Regions from separate parts of the Allobosea sp. RCC_152_1 genome, predicted to be linked through region 1. Evidence: predicted binding sites of a transcription regulator. Region 1 holds the regulator's gene; each other region holds the start of a gene.
What was found. The regulator HrcA, encoded in region 1, represses chaperone genes, less so after heat shock. The targets are predictions, from matches to a motif close to GTTAGCACTCNCNNNNNGNGAGTGCTAAC.
Positions count from the first base shown of each region.

Region 2: groES (co-chaperone GroES) is a predicted target of HrcA. The motif match lies at 2,395-2,423, and genes of this name have one in related genera.
Region 3: groES (co-chaperone GroES) is a predicted target of HrcA. The motif match lies at 2,423-2,451, and genes of this name have one in related genera.
Region 4: groES (co-chaperone GroES) is a predicted target of HrcA. The motif match lies at 3,232-3,260, and genes of this name have one in related genera.

Region 1 is NZ_JBFUPU010000004.1:293,984-299,376, forward strand. It holds gene AB6806_RS16085 (helix-turn-helix domain-containing protein) at 1-23, shown strand, start outside; gene AB6806_RS16090 (GNAT family N-acetyltransferase) at 20-562, shown strand; gene AB6806_RS16095 (DUF3297 family protein) at 693-944, opposite strand; gene AB6806_RS16100 (ankyrin repeat domain-containing protein) at 1,013-1,633, opposite strand; gene hrcA (heat-inducible transcriptional repressor HrcA) at 1,672-2,757, opposite strand; gene rph (ribonuclease PH) at 2,902-3,618, shown strand; gene rdgB (RdgB/HAM1 family non-canonical purine NTP pyrophosphatase) at 3,621-4,268, shown strand; gene hemW (radical SAM family heme chaperone HemW) at 4,265-5,393, shown strand, end outside.
Region 2 is NZ_JBFUPU010000006.1:13,342-18,734, forward strand. It holds gene AB6806_RS19375 (hypothetical protein) at 1-180, opposite strand, end outside; gene groL (chaperonin GroEL) at 259-1,884, opposite strand; gene groES (co-chaperone GroES) at 1,941-2,255, opposite strand; gene AB6806_RS19390 (usg protein) at 2,518-2,787, shown strand; gene AB6806_RS19395 (hypothetical protein) at 2,884-3,219, opposite strand; gene AB6806_RS19400 (PrkA family serine protein kinase) at 3,403-5,352, shown strand; gene AB6806_RS19405 (YeaH/YhbH family protein) at 5,373-5,393, shown strand, end outside.
Region 3 is NZ_JBFUPU010000001.1:82,676-88,068, forward strand. It holds gene AB6806_RS00385 (branched-chain amino acid ABC transporter substrate-binding protein) at 1-75, opposite strand, end outside; gene groL (chaperonin GroEL) at 386-2,023, opposite strand; gene groES (co-chaperone GroES) at 2,072-2,359, opposite strand; gene AB6806_RS00400 (MarR family winged helix-turn-helix transcriptional regulator) at 2,579-3,046, shown strand; gene AB6806_RS00405 (PaaI family thioesterase) at 3,192-3,674, shown strand; gene AB6806_RS00410 (DMT family transporter) at 3,661-4,503, opposite strand; gene AB6806_RS00415 (GNAT family N-acetyltransferase) at 4,500-4,997, opposite strand; gene AB6806_RS00420 (sulfite exporter TauE/SafE family protein) at 5,061-5,393, opposite strand, start outside.
Region 4 is NZ_JBFUPU010000012.1:73,502-78,894, reverse strand. It holds gene AB6806_RS26440 (ABC transporter substrate-binding protein) at 1-931, opposite strand, end outside; gene groL (chaperonin GroEL) at 1,256-2,887, opposite strand; gene groES (co-chaperone GroES) at 2,919-3,206, opposite strand; gene AB6806_RS26425 (Lrp/AsnC family transcriptional regulator) at 3,450-3,917, opposite strand; gene AB6806_RS26420 (RrF2 family transcriptional regulator) at 4,572-5,021, shown strand; gene AB6806_RS26415 (flavin reductase family protein) at 5,114-5,393, shown strand, end outside.

The sequences.
Region 1 (5,393 bases):
CTTTTCCGGGACATGCCGCATGAACGCTCTCCCCACGACCACCGACATCGCCATCGACATCCTCGACGCTCCGGCCGCCGAAGCGGCCTTGCCGGCGCTGGCAGACATCCTGCGCGACTGCGTCGCCAACGGCGCCTCCGTCGGCTTCATGAACTGGAATACGGCCGCCGATTACGAGCGCTTCTGGCGCGATGTCGCGGCTGGCGTCGCGGGAGGACAGATCGTGCTGTTCGTCGCCCGCAATGCGGACGGGATCGTCGGCACGGCGCAGCTTCATCTGATCGGCAAGCCCAACCAGCCGCATCGCGCCGAGATCGCCAAGGTGCTGGTGCATTCCCGTGCGCGCCGGCAGGGGATCGGCGAGGCGCTGATGAGCCGGGCCGAGGCCATCGCCCGAGAAAGGGGACGCAACCTGCTGGTGCTCGACACGGATGAGAACGGTGCCGCGCGAAGGCTCTACAACCGGCTGGGCTGGACGGAGCTCGGCACCATCCCGCGCTTCGCGCTGATGCCGGACGGGGCCGAATGCGGCTCGACGTTTTTCTACAAGGATCTCGTCTGAGGACAGGCGTCATGCTCGGGCTAGACCCGAGCATCTCACGCCCGGAAGAGGCTCCGGCGTCCTCTGGGAGAGTTTCTCGGGTCACCGCTGCGCGCCCGCCCGAGAATGAAAGGCGGTCGCTCGGGCTGCCTCAGCCTTCCTTGGCCTCGCCGCGCACATAGGGCTCGACCGGGCCCTTGAGGGTGATCGTCATCGGCCGGCCGAAGCGGTCCTTGGCGGCGCCGGCCGCGACCTTCACCCAGCCTTCCGAGACGCAATACTCCTCGACATTGGTCTTCTCGACGCCCTTGAAGCGAATGCCGATGTCGCGTGCCAGCACGTCAGCATCATAGAAGGGGCTGTCCGGATTGACGGAGAGACGGTCGGGAAGCTGGTCGGACATGGCGGAACCTGCAATGCGGAAACGGTTGCTTTCCGCGCTCGATAGCCGCTTCCGCCCTCAAAGCCAACTCAGCGCTTCGCCCGGCCGCCCGCCTGCTCGATCAATTCAGCCACGGCTGCCTGTCCCCTCGCGCGAGCATGGGCAAGCGGCGTCAGGCCGTCGCGATCGGCGAGGTTCGGATCGGCGCCTGCGGCGAGGACGAGCCTCGCCACCTCCTGATGGCGCGGGCCGCCATCGCCGAGGATTACGATTTCCAAAAGGCAGGTCCAGCCGAGATCGTTGACGTGATTGACGTCGATGCCGCTGGTCAGGAGCAGCTTCACGGTCTCGACATGGGCGCGCTCGCAGGCCGGGATCAGCGCATTGCCGCCATAGCGGTTGCGCAAGCGCAGATCGGGCTTCAGCGGCAACATCGCCGCGATGATGTCCGTGCGGCCGGAGGCACCGGCGAGCAGCCAGGGCGTGTCGCGGTTGGCGGCCTGCGTGTTGGGGCTCGCACCGGCGGCGAGCAGGGCCCTGGCCATTTCGACATGGTTGCCGGCGACAGCGAGGAGGAGCGCCGTGCGGCCTTGCGAGTCGCGCATTTCGAGATCGGCTCCCTTCGCGATCAGGGCCTCCACCTCGGCCGTTCTTCCGGATTCGGCAGCGGCGAGCAGATCGGAGGCGGCATGAGCGGCAGCGGTCGTCATCAGGCAAGCTCCAAGGGCTAAAGCCCGCAGCCAGCGCGTCACCGGCTGCCGTCCAGCAGGCGGCCGACGACCTTGGCGGTATAGTCGACCATCGGGACGATGCGGGCATAGTTCAGCCGCGTCGGGCCGATGATGCCGACGACGCCGACGATGCGCTGCTCGGCATCGCGGAAGGGCGCCGCCACCATCGAGGAACCGGACATCGAGAACAGCTTATTCTCCGAGCCGATGAAGATGCGGACGCCGTCGCCTTCCTCGGCGCGGGAGAGCAGGTCGATCACGTCGGTCTGGGTCTCGAGATCGCCGAAGAGCATGCGGATGCGCTCCAGATCCTCCTGCGCCCTGAGATCGTCGAGCAGATTGGCCTGGCCGCGCACGATCAGGTGGCGATCGCCGCTCGGGCCCGAGGAGGTGGCGATGCCGCTTTCGACGAGGCGGGCGGTGAGCGCGTCGAGCTCACGCTCCATCAGCGCGCGCTGCGCCCCGATCTCGCCACGCACTTCGCCGAGCGTCTTGCCGAGGATGCGCGCGTTGAGGAAGTTCGCGGCTTCCGTCAGGGCCGAGGCGGGCAGGCCCGGCGGCAGGGCGAGCAGGCGGTTTTCGACCGCGCCGTCTTCCGAAACCAGCACCACCAGGGCACGGGCAGGATCGAGCCGGACGAATTCGATGTGCTTCAGCCGCGGATCGGCCTTGGTGGTGACGACGACGCCGGCGCCGCGCGAGAGGCCTGACAGCAGCGCGGAAGCCTCCGTCAGGGTCTGGTCGAGGCTGTGATGGCTCGCCGCCGCCCGGATCTGGGCCTCGATCCGCTTGCGCTCGTCGGATGTGAGGTTGCCGACCTCCATCATCGCATCGACGAAGAAGCGCAGCCCCCGTTCGGTGGGCAGGCGCCCCGCCGAGGTGTGCGGCGCATAAATCAGCCCGGCAAGCTCGAGGTCGGTCATGACGTTGCGCACCGTCGCGGGCGAGAGCGCCATCGGCAGCAGGCGGGCGATGTTGCGGGAGCCGAGCGGCTCGCCGGTCGTCAGGTAGCCGTCGACGATCTGGCGAAAGATCTCGCGCGAGCGCTGGTCGATCTCGACCAGGCTGCTCGTCGTCTCCGGGCGGGTTGTATGAGCGCTCATGAACCTCGGCTGCGAAATCGCGCACGTGCCCTATTGTCGGCATGGCGGGCGCGCGGATCAAGAGGGCTATATGGCTCGCCCTGCCTTGCCCGGTGACGTGGGAGAGCCTACAAGCCGCCTCTCCCCGCAAGACAGGATCATTTCATGCGACCCTCCAAACGCGCCGCCGACGAGATGCGCAAGGTCACGCTCGAACGCGGCGTGGTGCGCTATGCCGAGGGCTCCTGCATGGTGACGTTCGGCGAGACCAAGGTGCTTTGCGCCGCGACCGTCGAGGAAAAGGGTCCGCCCTGGCTGCGCGGCACCGGCAAGGGCTGGGTCACCGCCGAATATTCGATGCTGCCGCGCGCCACGCATGAGCGCACGCGCCGCGAGGTCACCTCCGGCAAGCCCTCCGGCCGTACCCAGGAAATCCAGCGCCTCGTCGGCCGTTCGCTCCGCGCCGTGGTCGACCTGACCGCGATCGGCGAGCGCCAGATCGTCGTCGATTGCGACGTGATCCAGGCCGATGGTGGCACCCGCACGGCCTCGATCACCGGCGCCTGGGTCGCGCTGCACGATGCGCTGAAATGGATGGAAGGCCGCAACCTGCTCAAGGGCACCAATCCGCTGAAGGACCATGTCGCCGCCGTCTCCTGCGGTATCGTCGCCGGGCAGCCCGTGATCGATCTCGACTACGTCGAGGATTCCGGCGCGCAGACCGACGCGAATTTCGTCATCACCGGCTCCGGCGGCCTCGTCGAGGTGCAGGGCACGGCCGAGGGCGCACCGTTCTCGGAAGAAGAACTGCTCGCGCTGCTCAAGCTCGCCAAGGGCGGCGTTTCCAAGCTCGTCGCGCTGCAGAAGGCCGCGGTGGCCTGACGATGACCACCCACCGCCTCCTCACCGGCAAGGTCGTGATCGCGACCCATAACCAGGGCAAGCTGCGCGAAATGCGCGACTTGCTGGCGCCTTACGGCATCGAACTGGTCTCGGCTGGGGAGCTCGGCCTGCCCGAGCCGGTCGAGGATGGCTACATGTTCTCAGAGAATGCGGCGATCAAGGCGGTCGCCGCGACCAAGGCGAGTGGATTGCCCGCGCTCTCCGACGATTCCGGCGTCTGCATCGACGCGCTCGACGGCGCGCCCGGGCTGTTCTCGGCCAACTGGGCCGGGCCGGGCAAGGATTTCGCCCCGGCGATCGCCCGCGTCCAGATGGAACTCGCCAAGCGCGGCGCCCATGCGCCCGAGCAGCGCAAGGCGCATTTCGTCTCGGCGCTGGTCATCGCCTGGCCGGACGGGCACCAGGAATTGTTCGAGGGCCGCGTCTACGGCACGATCACCGAGCGGGTCCGGGGCGCGGGCGGCTTCGGCTACGATCCGATCTTCCTGCCTGATGGCCATGACAAGACCTTCGGCGAGATGACGGCTGAGGAGAAGCACGGCGTCCCGGCCGACGGTTCGCCCGGCCTGTCGCACCGCGCGCGCGCCTTCCATGCGCTCGCCGCCGCCTGCCTGAGGAAGCCGGCGTGAGCGCCGGGGCCGCCCTTTCCCAGCGGCCACCGCTCCTGCATCCGACTGCGGATGCGGGCTTCGCCGTCTATGTGCACTGGCCCTTCTGCCTGGCGAAGTGCCCCTATTGCGACTTCAACAGCCATGTCCGGCTGCAGCCACCCGACCAAGCCCGCTACATCGCCGCCTTCCGTCGCGAGATCGCGCATCGGGCCGCGCTGGTGCCGGGCCGCACGGTGTCCTCGATCTTTTTCGGCGGCGGCACGCCCTCGCTGATGGAGGGCCGCACCGTCGGCGCGATCCTCGACGCCATCGGCGAGCATTGGGCGGTCGATACCAACTGCGAAGTGTCCCTCGAAGCCAATCCGACCAGCGTCGAGGCCGGGCGCTTCCGCGATTTCCGGGCGGCCGGCGTCAACCGCGTCTCGCTCGGCGTGCAGGCGCTGAACGATGCCGATCTCAAGGCGCTCGGCCGGATGCATTCGGCTGAGGAAGCGCTGGCGGCGGTGGCGATCGCGCACCAATATTTCGAGCGCTATTCCTTCGACCTGATCTATGCCCGCTCGCCCTTGCAGACTCCGGCCCTTTGGCGCGCCGAGCTGGAACTGGCGATCAGCCATGCGGCCGAGCATCTCTCGCTCTATCAGCTCACGATCGAGCCTGGCACGGCGTTCGAGCGATTGTTCCGGGCCGGCAAGCTCGCCATTCCCGACCACGATGCCGGTGCCGCGCTTTACGAGACGACGCAGGAGATCACGGCCAAGCACGGCCTGCCGGTCTATGAGATCTCCAACCATGCCCGGCCGGGTGCGGAATGCCGGCACAACCTCGTCTACTGGCACTATGGCGAATATGCCGGCATCGGCCCCGGCGCCCATGGCAGGCTGGTGACGGCGGAAGGCCGCATGGCGCATTCGACCGAGAAGCGGCCGGAAATCTGGCTTGAACGGGTCGAGGCCGAAGGCCATGCGCTGGTCGAGGACGAGCGCTTGAGCGAAGAGGCGCAGGGCGACGAATACCTGCTGATGGGGCTTCGCCTCGTCGAGGGGATCGATCCCACGGTGTTCAAGGCGCTGTCAGGACGCGAACTCAACGCCAAGCGCATCGCCAGCCTGATCGACGAGAAGCTGCTGATGCACCGGCAAG
Region 2 (5,393 bases), on a different contig from region 1:
TGCGAGATCATCCTCGTCGAGCGCCAGCGGAACCAGCGACGCAATGATATAAGCGAGGTTGTTCCGCTCCTGTTCGTCAGAGCCCGCCGCAAGAGACGGTTTGAGTTCCGCCCATGCCTTTTCGAGAGCGGCCTCGGCACGGGCCAAATCGATGGGGTCGGTCAATGATGAAAAGGGCATGGCCTTCCTCTCGGCATACCTTGTGCGATTGAGGGCCCTGAGAGAGGGCGCCGCGAAAGCCGCGGCGCCCTCCCTGTATCAGTAGTCCATGCCACCGGCGGGCATCGCCGGTGCCGGGTCCTTCTTCGGCGCCTCGGCGATCATCGCCTCGGTGGTGATCAGCAGGCCTGCGACCGACGCCGCATCCTGGATCGCCGTGCGCACGACCTTGGTCGGGTCGATGATGCCGGCCTTGACCAGATCGCCATACTCGCCGGTCTGGGCGTTGTAGCCCCAGGCATAGTCCTGCGACTCCAGCAGCTTGCCGACCACGACCGCGCCATCGCCGCCGGCATTCTCGACGATCTGGCGGGCAGGCGCGGTGATCGCCTTGCGGACGATCTCGACGCCGGTCTTCTGGTCGTCATTGCCGGGCACAAGCCCTTCGAGCGCCTTGACCGCGCGCAGCAGGGCGACGCCGCCGCCCGGCAGGATGCCTTCCTCGACCGCGGCGCGGGTCGCGTTCAGGGCATCGTCGACGCGGTCCTTCTTCTCCTTGACCTCGACCTCGGTCGCGCCGCCGACGCGGATGACCGCGACGCCGCCGGCGAGCTTGGCCAGGCGCTCCTGGAGCTTCTCGCGGTCGTAGTCCGAGGTGGTCTCCTCGATCTGCGCCTTGATCTGGGCGACCCGGGCGTCGATCTCCGCCTTCTTGCCGGCGCCGTCGACGATGGTGGTGTTCTCCTTCTCGATGCGGACCTTCTTGGCGCGGCCGAGCATGTCGAGCGTGACGTTCTCCAGCTTGATGCCGAGATCCTCGCTGATCGCGGTGCCGCCGGTGAGGATCGCGATGTCCTCCAGCATGGCCTTGCGGCGGTCGCCGAAGCCCGGCGCCTTGACGGCGGCGATCTTGAGGCCGCCACGGAGCTTGTTGACGACGAGCGTGGCCAGGGCCTCGCCTTCGACATCCTCAGCCACGATCAGCAGCGGCTTGCCGGTCTGCACGACCGCTTCCAGCAGCGGCAGCATCGTCTGGAGACCCGAGAGCTTCTTCTCGTGGATCAGGATGTAGGGGTCTTCCAGCTCCGCGACCATCTTCTCGGTGTTGGTCACGAAATAGGGCGAGAGGTATCCGCGGTCGAACTGCATGCCCTCGACGACGTCGAGCTCGGTCTCGGCGGTCTTGGCTTCCTCGACGGTGATGACACCCTCGTTGCCGACCTTCTTCATCGCCTCGGCGATCATCTCGCCGATCGTGCGGTCGCCATTGGCGGAGATGGTGCCGACCTGCGCAACCTCTTCCGAGCCGGTGATGGTCTTGGAATGCTCGCCGAGCGACTTGGTCACTGCCTCCACGGCTAGATCGATGCCGCGTTTCAGGTCCATCGGATTGATGCCGGCGGCCACCGCCTTGGCGCCCTCACGGACGATCGCCTGCGCGAGCACGGTCGCGGTCGTGGTGCCGTCGCCGGCCGCGTCGTTCTGCTTCGACGCCACTTCGCGCACCATCTGGGCGCCCATGTTCTCGAACTTGTCGGAAAGTTCGATCTCCTTGGCGACGGTGACGCCGTCCTTGGTGATGCGCGGAGCGCCGAACGACTTCTCGATCACGACGTTGCGGCCCTTCGGACCCAGCGTGACCTTCACCGCATTCGCCAGCGTATCGACGCCGCGCAGCATCCGCTCGCGCGCGTCCTGCGAAAACTTCACGTCCTTCGCAGCCATGATTCCTCACTCCTTCAGACTTGAGGTTTCAGGTTGATGATGTGGATGAGGCCCCGTCAGGCGGCCTGCTTGAAGGTCGCGGTCGTCTCGACGACGCCCATGATGTCGGACTCCTTCATGATCAGAAGGTCCTGGCCATCGATCTTGACCTCGGTGCCGCTCCATTTGCCGAAGAGCACGCGGTCGCCGACCTTGACGTCGAGCGGCACGAGCTTGCCGGTCTCGTCGCGCGCGCCGGCGCCGACGGCGAAGATCTCGCCCTCCTGCGGCTTTTCCTTGGCGGTGTCGGGGATGATGATTCCGCCCCGGGTCTTCTCCTCGGCGTCGATGCGCTTCACGACGACGCGGTCATGCAGTGGCCGAAACTTCATGAGTTCCTCCAGTTTCCATGTCGGTCACATGTCAAAGCGGGCCGGCCCTGTGCGGGTCTCGCGGCGAGGTTCCGCGGGCCCCTGAGGCGCCGTGCCCGCGCGATGATTTGGGTTGCCAAATTTTTGCCTTCAAGAGGCCGGCAGCACTTTTTTTGACCGAGTGCTAACAGTCTGAAAAGGCGCCACAAACGCAACTTTTCAGCTTGCCAAGACGTTGGAAATTCGCTGCCATCGGCGCAGTGAAACCAGGGAGCTGAAAGGAATGGCTTCGACCGACTTTGCCCGCCAGATCGCCGGCTACGGATTGACCACCGCCGGCATCCTCTACCGTCTGCCCGACCACCCTTCGATCCTGCAGGAATATATCTGGCAGGACTACGATCTCGCCCCGCGCTTCCCCGAGCTCAACAAGTTCCTTGCCTTCTGGCAGGCCAAGCTCGACGGCAAGCTGTTCCGCATCACCGTGGCTCACAAGGATCTGATCGGCCCCGCCGACCTCAGTGCGGTCAGCGGCGAATTCCGGCTGCAGTAAATCGCAATCGACGTCCGGTTACCCAACGCGGCAGTGATCACCCCATGGTCCCGCCTGCTCGGCGCAAAACGAGGCTGTGCCGGCCGGCCGGACGAGTCAGCCCGCCGCGTCGTCTCCGAACGGCTCCAGCAGGGCGACGAACTCGGCGACACGGCCTGAAGGTAGCGGGCGGCCTGCGTTGATCAGAGCGTCGTCCGCATTGATCCAGGCCCAGGTCTCCGCAAGCTCCTCCAGGGCAGTCCCCATCTCGGCGATCAGCATCGGATCGACCGGGCCGAGAATGGCTGCGATTTCGTCCGGACTCGTGCGATTCTCCATTGCCGGGTGTTTCGGATCGTACGTCGTGGGGCCCGTTTCCTTCCGGAACTTCCTAGGAGCCGCCGGCGGCGACTCTGTGCCGCCGGCCCACCCGCCGACGACCGCATCAGTCATGGAGGCCTACATGTTCCTGGCCGACTGAGGAAAAAACGATGCCGCAGGGGCGCATCTTTCGAACGGCTGAGCACTTCCGCTTACCGATTGCGAAAATGCCATCCCAAAGGAACTCGCGAAGAGATCATCGGTTAAATCTGCTGTGCTGTCGCCGACAGTTCCAATGCATGCTGGATGGCTGCCATGACTGACAAAACCGGCGAGATTTTTCGTTTATTTTTTGACGATTACAGTAGTTATTCACAAGAGGAGATGAGTCTGCAGGAATATCTGCTGGGCTGCCGGGAAGACAAGTCGATGTACGCCTCTGCTGCGGAGCGGATGGTCGACGCGATTGGGACGCCAAAATTATTCGATACGAGCCAGGACGAACGCCTGGGTCGCATCTTCGCTAACAGGACGATAAAAATTTATCCTGCCTTCGCCGATTTCTTTGGCATGGAGGATACGATCGAGCGTATCGCCGGCTACTTCCGATATGCCTCGCAAGGGTTGGAGGAGCGCAAGCAGATTCTCTATCTCCTCGGCCCGGTCGGCGGTGGCAAGTCATCGCTCGCCGAACGGCTGAAGAAGCTGATGGAGGAGCGTCCCTTCTATACGCTCAAGGTCGGCGGACAAATCAGCCCCGTCTTCGAATCGCCGCTCGGCCTGTTCCGGCCGGACCGCATGGGCGATCTCTTCGAGGACAAGTACGGGATCGCGCGCCGACGCCTGACCGGGTTGATCTCCCCCTGGACTGCGAAGCGGCTCGACGAAGTCTCCGGCGACATCTCCCAGTTCAGCGTCGTCAAGCTGATGCCGTCGCGCCTGCGTCAGGTCGGCATCGCCAAGACTGAGCCGGGCGATGAGAACAACCAGGACGTCTCGACGCTCGTCGGCAAGGTCGATATCCGCCAGCTTGAGAATTTCAGCCAGTCGGACCCGGACGCCTATTCCTATAGCGGCGGCCTGAACCGGACGACGCAAGGGCTGCTCGAATTCGTCGAGATGTTCAAGGCGCCGATCAAGGTGCTGCACCCGTTGCTGACCGCGACCCAGGAGGGCAGCTATAACGGCACCGAGAATTTCGGGGGCTTCCCCTATCAAGGCATTGTGCTCGCCCATTCCAACGAGTCGGAATGGCTGCAGTTCAAGAACAACCGCAACAACGAGGCCTTCCTCGACCGCATCCTGGTGGTCAAGGTGCCGTATTGCCTGCGCGTCACCGAAGAACGGCAGATCTACGAGAAGCTGCTGCGCGAAAGCGAGCTGGCCGACAGTCCCTGCGCACCCGAGGTGCTCGACATCCTCAGCCGCTTCTCGGTCTCGACGCGGCTCGCCGAGCACGAGAATTCGCCGCTCTATACCAAGATGCGCGTCTATGACGGCGAGAACCTCAAGGAGCTCGATCCCAAGGCCAAGGCCATCCAGGAATATCGCGACGCCGCCGGCATCGACGAGGGCATGACCGGCGTCAGCACGCGCTTTGCCTTCAAGATCCTGTCGCAGACATTCAACTACGACACCGAGGAACTGGCCGCCGATCCCGTGCACCTGATGTACATCCTGGAAGGTGCGATCAAGCGCGAGCAGTTCCCGAAGGAGACGGAAGCGGCCTATCTCGACTTCATCAAGTCGGAGCTGGCAACGCGCTATGCCGAATTCATCGGCCACGAGATCCAGAAGGCCTATCTGGAATCCTATGGCGAATACGGCCAAAACCTGTTCGACCGCTACATCGCCTATGCCGATGCCTGGGTCGAGGACCAGGACTACAAGGACCCGGATACCGGCCAGATCCTAAACCGGCAGATCCTGGACAACGAATTGTCCCAGATCGAGAAGCCGGCGGGCATCGCCAATCCCAAGGATTTCCGCAACGAGGTCGTGAAGTTCACATTGCGCGCCCGGGCCAGAAACAACGGCCGCAACCCGTCCTGGACCAGCTACGAGAAGCTGCGCGAGGTGATCGAAAAGCGGATGTTCGGGCAGGTCGAGGACCTCCTGCCGATCATCAGCTTCGGCTCGAAGCAGGATAGCGTGACGGAGAAGCGGCACCAGGGCTTCGTGCAACGCATGGTCGAGCGTGGCTATACCGAGCGCCAGGTCCGGCGGCTCGTCGACTGGTATATGCGGGTCAACAAGGCGGGCTGACCGTCGGCCGGGAGCGCGCCATGCCGATCTTCATCGATCGT
Region 3 (5,393 bases), on a different contig from region 1:
GTCGGCGCGGGCGATCTGCGACGCCAGCAGCGTGGCGGTGAAAGCGACGCCTGTGAGGAATTTGGAGGTCTTCATGGGCCTCTCCCGATCGGTTTTTGCATGTTCGCGCATCCGTTGCGGAGGCGCTTGCCGCTTTTATAGGCGAGGAGAGGGGATGATGACATCTCATCGGCTCCCGAGCGGGCCGCTTGAGACGCATGGCCGCAGGGGAGCGTCGGCTCCCTCGCTTGCTGCTTTGGAAAATCACGCAAACGAAAAAGGCCCGGCTTGCGCCGGGCCTTCTCGATAGCTTGCGAGAAGCTGGACTTCCTCAGAAGTCCATGCCGCCACCGAAGCCGGGCTTGCCCGGCTTCGGCACTTTGACGCTTTGGGCGTCTGGACTTCCTCAGAAGTCCATGCCGCCCATGCCGCCGCCGCCCATCGGGGGCATCGGAGCTTCCTTCTTCGGCAGGTCGGCGACCATGGCCTCGGTGGTGATCAGCAGGCCCGCGATCGAAGCCGCGTCCTGGATCGCCGTGCGCACGACCTTGGTCGGGTCGATGATGCCGGCCTTGACCAGATCGCCGTATTCGCCGGTCTGGGCGTTGTAGCCGTAGGTGTAGTCCTTCGACTCGAGCAGCTTGCCGATCACGACGGCGCCGTCATCGCCGGCGTTGTCGACGATCTGGCGGGCCGGGGCCATGATCGCCTTGCGGACGATCTCGACGCCGGTCTTCTGGTCGTCGTTGACGGTCTTGATCGACTTGACGGCCTGGAGCGAACGCAGCAGGGCGACGCCGCCGCCCGGCAGAATGCCTTCTTCCACCGCGGCGCGGGTGGCGTTCAGGGCATCGTCGACGCGGTCCTTCTTCTCCTTGACCTCGACCTCGGTCGCGCCGCCGACGCGGATGACCGCGACGCCGCCGGCGAGCTTGGCCAGACGCTCCTGGAGCTTCTCACGGTCGTAGTCCGAGGTGGTCTCCTCGATCTGGGCCTTGATCTGGCCGACGCGAGCCTCGATGTCCTTCTTCTTGCCAGCGCCGTCGATGATCGTGGTGTTCTCCTTCTCGATGCGCACCTTCTTGGCGCGGCCGAGCATCTGGAGGGTCACGGTCTCGAGCTTGATGCCGAGGTCTTCCGAGATCATCTGGCCGGCGGTCAGGATCGAGATGTCCTCGAGCATGGCCTTGCGGCGATCACCGAAGCCCGGAGCCTTGACGGCCGCGACCTTCAGGCCGCCACGGAGCTTGTTGACGACGAGCGTGGCCAGGGCCTCGCCCTCGACGTCCTCGGCGATGATGAGCAGCGGCTTGCCGGTCTGCACGACGGCCTCGAGGATCGGCAGCATCGCCTGGAGCGAGGACAGCTTCTTCTCGAAGATCAGGACGTAGGGGTCGTCCAGCTCCGCGATCATCTTCTCGGAGTTGGTGATGAAGTACGGCGAGAGATAGCCGCGGTCGAACTGCATGCCCTCGACGACGTCGAGCTCGGTCTCGGCGGTCTTGGCTTCCTCGACGGTGATGACACCCTCGTTGCCGACCTTCTGCATCGCGGTCGAGATCATCTTGCCGACCGACTCGTCGCCGTTCGCCGAGATGGTGCCGACCTGAGCGACTTCCGCGTTGGACGTGACCTTCTTGGAGTTCTTCTTGAGGTCGGCGACGATGGCCTCGACGGCCAGGTCGATGCCGCGCTTCAGGTCCATCGGGTTCATGCCGGCTGCAACCGACTTGGCGCCTTCACGGACGATCGCCTGGGCGAGAACCGTGGCGGTGGTGGTGCCGTCGCCGGCATGGTCGTTCTGGCGCGAAGCGACTTCGCGGACCATCTGGGCGCCCATGTTCTCGAACTTGTCGGACAGCTCGATCTCCTTGGCGACGGTGACGCCGTCCTTGGTGATGCGCGGGGCGCCGAACGACTTCTCGATCACGACGTTGCGGCCCTTGGGACCGAGCGTGACCTTCACGGCGTTGGCGAGGATATCCACGCCGCGCAGCATCTTGTCGCGGGCTTCAGTGCCGAATTTGACGTCTTTGGCAGCCATGAGAGCTACTCCTTGAACTTGAAACGGAAGAGAGCGGTCAGGCGGCTATCAGCCGACGACGCCCATGATGTCGGATTCCTTCATGATCAGGAGGTCCTGACCGTCGATCTTGACCTCAGTGCCCGACCACTTGCCGAACAGGACGCGGTCGCCCTTCTTGACGTCGAGCGGAACGAGCTTGCCGGCCTCATCGCGCGCGCCGGAACCGACGGCGATGACCTCGCCCTCCTGGGGCTTTTCCTTGGCGGTCTCGGGGATGATGATGCCACCCTTGGTCTTCTCTTCGCCATCCAGGCGACGGACCACGACGCGGTCATGCAAAGGACGGAACTTCATGGTTCTGTCTTCCTCTCGGTCTTATTCGTTTCGGGCGCCGCTGATGGGCTCCCGGGGGAGGCTGTTAGCAGTCACCTGTTGGGAGTGCTAACAGATAGCGCGGAGATAGGCGCGGGTGTCCGGAGAGTCAAGAAAGCCGCGAGCGATAAAGTGAACGCTCCGGACGCAGCCCTTAGCCTTCCGGCTGCGGTAAAGGGCAGAACACGTTAAGATGGCGACATGACGACATCCGCGACCCCTCCCGCGCCCGACCCCCGTCTCGATGAGATCGCCCGCTCCTGCGTGGCGCTGCACATCCGCATGACGGCGCGCGCCGTCACCCGCGCCTATGACGAGGCGATGCGGCCGAGCGGGCTGAAGATCACCCAGTTCGTGCTGCTCTCGGCGCTGAGCACCGGGCAATGGAAGTCGGTCACCGAATTGGCCGAGCGCTTCGCACTGGAGCGGACGTCGCTGACCCGCAATCTCCAGCTGCTGGCGGCCGAGGGCATGGTCGAGCCGGTCGAGTGCCGCGGCCGCGCCTCCGTCTATGCGGTGACGGAGAAGGGCCGGGCTGCGATCGCGGCGGCGATCCCGTTCTGGCGGGCGGCGCAGGACAAGATCGAGGGCGGCTTCGGCGAAGAGCGCTGGCGCGAGACCCGCGACGGGCTGAAGGCGCTGCGCCGCGCGGCACGCGAGACACGCTGAGAACCTCGCCTGAAAAATACGGCACTCCTCAGGATGAGGGTTTTAGAACACGTCTCCCGCTTGTCGCGGCAGGATCTCCGGCGGCCCGGTTGACGGTACAGCTAGGCTCTCTCTATCGTGCAGATACACGATTGGAGAAGCGGCCATGGATCGAACCTTCGGAGTGGTGTCCCGCGAAGTGCTGACCGCCGGCGACGGCCTGAGCTTCCTGCGCGGTATCATCGATGGCTCGCAGCCGGCCCCGCCCTTCGCGCAGACCATGGATTTCGACCTGGTCGAGGCGGATGAGGGCCGGGTCGTCTTCGTCGGCCGGCCGTCGCCGCGCTTCTTCAACCCGCTCGGCACGATCCATGGCGGCTGGACGGCGACGATCCTCGATTCCGCCATGGCCTGCGCCGCGCATGCGACGCTGAAGCCGGGCGAGGGCTACACCACGCTGGAGATGAAGCTGAACTATGTCCGCCCGGTCATGCCGGAGAGCGGCACGGTCCGCTGCGAGGGCAAGCTGATCCATCGCGGCGGCACGGTCATCACGACCGAGGGCAAGCTCGTCGACGAGCGCGGCAAGCTGCTCGCGCATGGCACCGAGACCTGCGTCGTATTCCCGGCGAGGCCTAGCGCCGGCTGACTGCCACCGCTCCCGCTACGATCAGCACCGCCCCGGCATAGGTCGTGTAGAGCGGCACCTCGCCGAAGAGGTGGAAGCCGAGCAGGCTCGCCCAGATCAGCGCGGTGTATTCGATCGCCGCGAGCTTCGAGGCCGCCGCCCGGGCATAGGCCGAGGTCAGCGTCAGATGACCGGCGACGCCGAGGATGCCGGCGCCGAGATAGATCGCGAGGTCGATCGCCGCCATCGGCACGAAGACGGTTGCCGCCGGGATGGCGAGGCAGAGAGCAGGGCCGACATTCTGGAAGGCGACGATCACCGTCGGGTGCTCGCGCATCGCGATGCGCCTGAGCAGGATGAGGTTGAAGGCATAGCTCACGGCCGAGAACAGGGCGGCGGCGACGCCGAGCCCCGCGCCACTGACATGGCCCTGCAGCCGCGGCCAGACCATCACCAGCATGCCCGCGAGGCCGAAGGCGAGCGCCTGCAGCACGCGCTTGTCGATCTTCTCCTTGAGCAGAAGCCCGCCCAGCAGCGCGACGAAGACCGGGGCGAGGAAGGAGAGCGTCAGCGCCTCGGCCAGCGGCAGCACCGAGACCGAATAGAAGAAGCTGCCGGCGGTGAGCACCACCAGCGGGATGCGGGCGAGATTGCCGATCAGGCTGTCGCGCGTCGGCCGCGCCGGCCGGGCGATCGCCAGGACGACGAGCGCGCAGAGCCCGCCCATGGCGAAGCGCATGAACAGCGCCAGCACGAAGGGATGCTTGTGCATCTGCCCCTTCAGCACCGCGTCCATGGCGGTGAGCAGGGCGATGCCCAGGGCGGCGCGCAGCGCCGTCGACCAGTTCATGACACGCAGCTGAGCGGCTTGCGGAAATGATATTCCCAGGTGGCGGAGACGTCTGCGAGATAGCGCTCGCCCGGCCAGCGCCGGAAGCCGAGCTTCTCGTAGAACCGATGGCCGCGCGCGAAGCGCGTGTCAGACCACAGCATCATCTCGGCAAAGTTGCCTGCCTCGGCGAAAGCCAGCGCCTCCGCGAAAAGCGCCTGCGCCAGCCCCGTGCCGCGAAAGGCCGGGTCGGCATAGACCTTGGTGAGCTCGACGGCGTTCTGCTCGGGCAGCGGCGTGGCGCCGAGCGAGCCGGCGATGCCGCCATCCGGCGCGTCGACGATCCAGAGCTTGCCGCCCTTGTTGGCGAAGGCCGTCGCCGGCTGCCGCAGCTCCGGGAATTCCTCCCAGACGAAATGGCAATTCGGATATTCGGCGAAGCTCGCCGCGATCAGCGCGGCGAGAGGCTCGGAATCGGTGTCGCGGGCAAGGCGGATCGGCGGGAGCGCGGTCATGACGACGGCTCTAGGGATAAACCGGTATCGCGCCTAGAGGGGCCGCCGCATTCCGCCATGCCGCTATCGCATCAGGGCGAGCGCAGCATCGGCGGTGAGCTTCAGCGCGGCGACTGCGAGCAGGGCGTAGCACCAGAAGAACAGGGCCTTCTGCTCGAGCCGATCGTGCAGCACGCGCCCGAGCCAGATCCCGATCGGCACGGCGGGAGCCAGCGCCAGCGCGCCCCAGAGCGCCTCGGTATGTTTCAGGCCGAGGCTGAAATAGGGCGGCAGCTTCAGCCAGTTGCCGAGCGTGAAGATCGCCACCGTCGTGCCGACGAACAGGGTTTTCGGCAGGCCGCGGGCGAGCAGATACATCGCGACGGGTGGCCCGCCGGCATGGGCGACGAAGGTGGT
Region 4 (5,393 bases), on a different contig from region 1:
GGATCGCCTGGCGCACCGCGGCTTCGGCAAAGTGCTGCGCCTTGGTGTTCACGCTGAAGCCGCTGACGAAGCCGAGGCTCGGCGGAACGACGACCTTCAAACCCTTGGCCCGCAAGGCCTCGAGCTCCTGCGGCGGAATGTTCAGAACCACATCCGCCTGCCCGGCGCTCAGAGCTGATCCGCGCAGCGCCGCATCCTTCACGACCTTGAACGTGATCTTGTCGAGGCTGGCGGGACCCGAATGGCCGATTGCCGCGGGCCCCCAATTGTAGTCGGGGCGCTTGCGCAGCACGACATTGTCGCCCTCTCGCCACGACTCGACGACGAAGGGTCCGCTGCCGATCTGCTTCGCAAGATCACCAAGTTCGTTGGGCTTGAGATTGAGGCTCGCGACCGACCGCAGAAGCGTCTTGTGATAGCCGAGCGTCGGCAGGAAGCTCAGGGTCGGCGCCGAGAACGTGACGCGGACGGTGTGATCGTCGACGGCTTCCGCGCGCTCATACGTTGCCGAGGGAAACAGCCCCAGACGGCCGATGCCGCGGGCGGTGTCGCCTTTCGCCCAGATGTCGATGTTGGCAGCCACGGCTGACGCATCGAGAGGGCTTCCGTCCGAAAACGTGACGCCCTTCTTCAGATGCAGAATGAACTCGGACTCATCCTTGTTGGCCTCCCATCGCTCGGCGATCCAAGGAGTCGGCCGGCCATTTTCATCGACATGCAACAGCTTGTCGGCGATCTGTCCCCAGACTTGGCCGGTGTAATTGTCGACTTTCTCGTTTAAGCTCCAACCGCTGTCGAGACTGCCGAGGAGAAACGTGATCTCCCCGCCGTTGCGTCTCGCCGGGGCCGCCGCCCACGTGACTGACGGGCCGGCAACGGCGACAAGCGAGGTCGTCGTTGCAAGAGCGAAAAAGTGCCGGCGCGACAGCATCTGGGAACCTCAATCAATAAATCTTCTATACGTTTTATCGAACGTATCGTTCTGTCAATGAAACGAAACCGCGTTGTCGTCGCCGATAACGGGATGAATCTGGGCCTGTTCGGTGGATATGGAGAACAATCGTTTCGCCCATGCCGTGCCCAAAAACCAAGGACTGCGATATCGACTGACGTTGGAGGCATGCGCCACTAGCCTCAGTCGGCCGCGCGCGCCCGGCCGCTGCGGTTTCGTGGTCGCCTTCACGCAGAAGGAGGTGCGTGGATGACCGCGCACCTCCCGGTTTGAGAAGCTTAAAAAAAGCGCCCGCGACCGCCCTCAGAAGTCGAGGCCGCCCCCCGGCGGGAGCACTGGTGCCGCCGCCTTGTCCTTCGGCGCCTCGGTGATCAGGGCTTCAGTGGTGACGAGCAGGCCTGCAACCGACGCCGCATCCTGCAGGGCCGTCCGCACGACCTTGACCGGATCGACGATGCCGGCCTGGATCAGGTCGACATATTCCTCGGTCTGCGCGTTGTAGCCATAGGTCGCGGATTTCGCCTCCAGCAGCTTGCCGACGACCACGGCGCCTTCGACACCGGCGTTCTCGACGATCTGGCGGAGCGGCGCCTCGAGAGCCTTCAGCACGATCTGGATGCCGGCGCTGACGTCGTCGTTGTCGCTCTTCAGCTTCGCGACGGCCGCCTTCGCCCGCAACAGGGCGACGCCGCCGCCGGGCACGATGCCTTCGGCCACAGCCGCTCTCGTAGCGTTGAGCGCGTCGTCGACGCGATCCTTCTTCTCCTTGACGTCGATCTCGGTCGCGCCGCCGACGCGGATCACCGCCACGCCGCCGGCCAGCTTGGCCAGACGCTCCTGCAGCTTCTCGCGGTCGTAATCCGAGCTCGTCTCCTCGATCTGCGCCTTGATCTGCGCGACACGCGCCTCGATCGCCTTCTTCTTCCCTGCGCCGTCGACGACGGTGGTGTTCTCCTTGTCGATCCGAACCTTCTTGGCGCGGCCGAGCTGGCCCAGCGTCACGCTTTCCAGCTTGATGCCGAGATCTTCCGAGATCGTCTCACCGGCCGTGAGAATCGCAATGTCTTCCAGCAGCGCCTTGCGGCGATCGCCGAAGCCGGGCGCCTTCACCGCCGCGACTTTGAGGCCGCCGCGCAGCTTGTTGACCACGAGCGTGGCCAGCGCCTCCCCTTCGATGTCCTCGGCGATGATGAGCAGCGGCTTGCCGGTCTGCACGACGGCCTCGAGGATCGGCAGCAGTGACTGCAGCGAAGAGAGCTTCTTCTCATGGATGAGGATGTAGGGGTCCTCGAACTCGACGAGGAGCTTCTCGGCATTGGTCACGAAATACGGCGAGAGATAGCCGCGGTCGAACTGTAGCCCTTCGACGACGTCGAGCTCGGTCTCGAGGCTCTTGGCCTCCTCGACCGTGATCACGCCTTCCTTGCCGACACGCTGCACGGCCTCGGAGATGATCGCCCCGATCGAGGCGTCGCCGTTCGCCGAGATCGTACCGACCTGCGCAATCTCGTCCGTCTTGGCGACCTTGGTCGCGCGCTTCTCCAGGTCCTTGACCGCCTCGGCGACCGCAAGGTCGATGCCACGCTTCAGATCCTGCGGATTGAAGCCGGCGGCAACCGCCTTCGAACCCTCGCGGACGATCGACTGGGCCAGCACGGTCGCCGTCGTGGTGCCGTCACCGGCAAGGTCGTTCGTCTTGGAGGCGACTTCCCGCAGGAGCTGGGCGCCCAGATTCTCGAACCGGTCGGCGAGCTCGATTTCCTTGGCGACGGTGACGCCGTCCTTGGTGATGCGCGGGGCGCCGAACGACTTCTCGATCACGACGTTGCGGCCCTTGGGACCCAGCGTGACCTTCACGGCATTGGCGAGAATATCGACGCCGCGCAGCAGGCGCTCGCGTGCATCCGCGGAAAACTTCACATCTTTGGCAGCCATGCTGCTCTCCTTCGAAGCGAGTTGCGCAGCGTCAGCCGATGACGCCCAGAATGTCGGATTCCTTGGCGATCAAGAGGTCCTGACCGTCGATCTTGACCTCGGTGCCGGACCACTTGCCGAAGAGGACTCGGTCGCCCTTCTTGACGTCGAGTGGCACGAGCTTGCCGCTTTCGTCGCGGGCGCCGGCGCCTACGGCGACAACCTCTCCTTCCTGGGGTTTTTCCTTGGCGGTATCGGGAATGATGATACCGCCCTTCGTCTTCTCCTCGCCGTCCAGACGACGGATCACGACGCGGTCGTGAAGCGGGCGAAATGCCATTGAAATCTCCTGGGACCTGAAGGGGCTTGGCACTCCCCATCCGGGAGTGCCAACGGCCCAGTTTTGGAGTCAGAACATCCAGCTCGTCAACATTAGAATATGAAATTAGTAGATTATTTGTCGCTCGCTCAGCAGATTGGAAAGTCTGAAGCGTCACGGCCACCTTAGAGGAGGATTTCTACGCGGGCCGCATCCGCCCCCCGCGACGTGCAGCAGCAATAGCGGCGCCACTTGTGGCGCTGATCACGATTGTGGGGGTTCCGAGACCGTGAAAGCCGTCGTCGATTTCAAGCGCTCCACGGTGAAGCGTGAAGTCACCGTCTTGAGCGGGATCGTCTCGATCAAATTCTCGTAGAACGCTTCATATGCGGCCATGTCCGCGACGACGACGCGCAACATGTAGTCGATATCGCCCGCCATCCGGTAGAATTCCATAACCTCAGGCAGGTCCGAAATGGTTTGGGCGAAATTCCGCAGCCATTCGGCAGAGTGATCGGGCGCCACGATCTGCACGAAGACAGTCAGGCCGAGCCCGATCTTCTCGGGCGCCACGAGCGCAACGCGCTTCAGGATCACCCCAGCCTGCTCAAGCTTCTGAACGCGCTTCCAGGCGGGCGTTTGCGTCAGCCCGACTTGGTTGGCGAGTTCGGCGATCGAGATGTCGAGATCGTTTTGCAGCACGGTGAGAATTTGTCGATCGATCGCGTCCATAGGTAAGTCCCTTGCATGAGAGCTGGAACAAGCTCGCAATGTGACGTTCTCGAAAAACGCGAACCCTGTACCCGCACACGGCAGCCGCCGGCGCAGGCAGAGTCCGACGACCGATCATGCCATGATCAGGTGGTTGGAAGCAGCGGCCGGGCCGGAAGTCGCTCGCAAACCTTATGGCATCGGCCTCAGGGAAAATGTTTCCGTATGTTTTCGAGAGAGAAACTGAATTTGCCGTCGTTCGAACACACGCCGCAAGCAATTCTCCGCAGACGTGCTGGATCGCCAAGATCAGACGGCAACCACTCTTCCGAGCACAAGGTCGATCGGCTCTAGCCTTGTTCTTGGGTTCAACGATGCCAATCTTGTTCCGGCTCAACGGACGGCATTCCAACGATGCGCGGGCAAATGGTCGACATGTCATATGGCCAGAGCCGACCCTTCGGCTTTCCACACTCCATACCGGCAAGGCACAAGATCGGCGCGTTTCTGCCTCTGGTACGGCGAAACCTCCTGTGATCCGTCAACCCGGCGTCGCTGAGGCAAGCGAAAACAAACGGAAGGATCCTCCACAATTCACACCCCTGGGAGCATGATCTTGCACGCTCCAGAATTATTGATAGATAGAATATACTTCTTTCGCGGCGGGGCATGCCTGTGCTGACAAACAAAGGCAAATACGGCCTCAAGGCCATCGTGCATCTAGCCAAGCTGGAAGCCGGCGAGACGACGCAGGTCGCCGATATCGCAAAGAAGAATAACATTCCCAAGAAGTTCCTCGACGCGATCCTGCTCGACCTGCGCAATGCTGGCATGCTGCGCAGCAAGAAAGGTCCCGGTGGCGGCTATGCCCTGGCCAAACCGGCACGCACGATCATGGTCGGCGCCGTGATTCGCGCTCTGGAAGGCCCGATCGCACCGATTTCCTGCGCGAGTCGCTCGTCGTTCAAGGCCTGTAGCGATTGCGGCGACATCGACATCTGTCCAGTGCGCTCGGTCATGAGCGAAGTGCGGGATGCGATGGCGAGCGTCGTCGACAACACGACCATCGCGGACCTCGTCCACCGGTCGCGAGGGCAGCGGCCTGGTGCCGCAGACGCGGCCTGATGTTGTCTAGTCATATAATAGACAAATTGCAGAGCCTGCCCTAGGACGATTGTGCGGCCTCGAGGCGCCGCAGCAATCGTACGGGTGATCGCATGAACCGGCAGCTGGCGCCGCTCGCGGCCAACGACATCGAGGCAGATGCCTTCAAGACGGTGATGCGCAATGTCGCCGGAGCCGTGAGTATCGTGACCGCAGCGCATGGCGGCGCGCGAGCGGGCCTGACCGCGACCTCGCTAACAGCCTTGTCGGCCGAACCTCCGACCGTCATCGTTTGCGTGAACAAGAGCGCTTCGGCGTGGCCGACCATCGAGGTTTCCCGCCATTTCGCGATCAACGTGCTTGCCGCCCGCCATCGCTCGATTGCGGATCGCT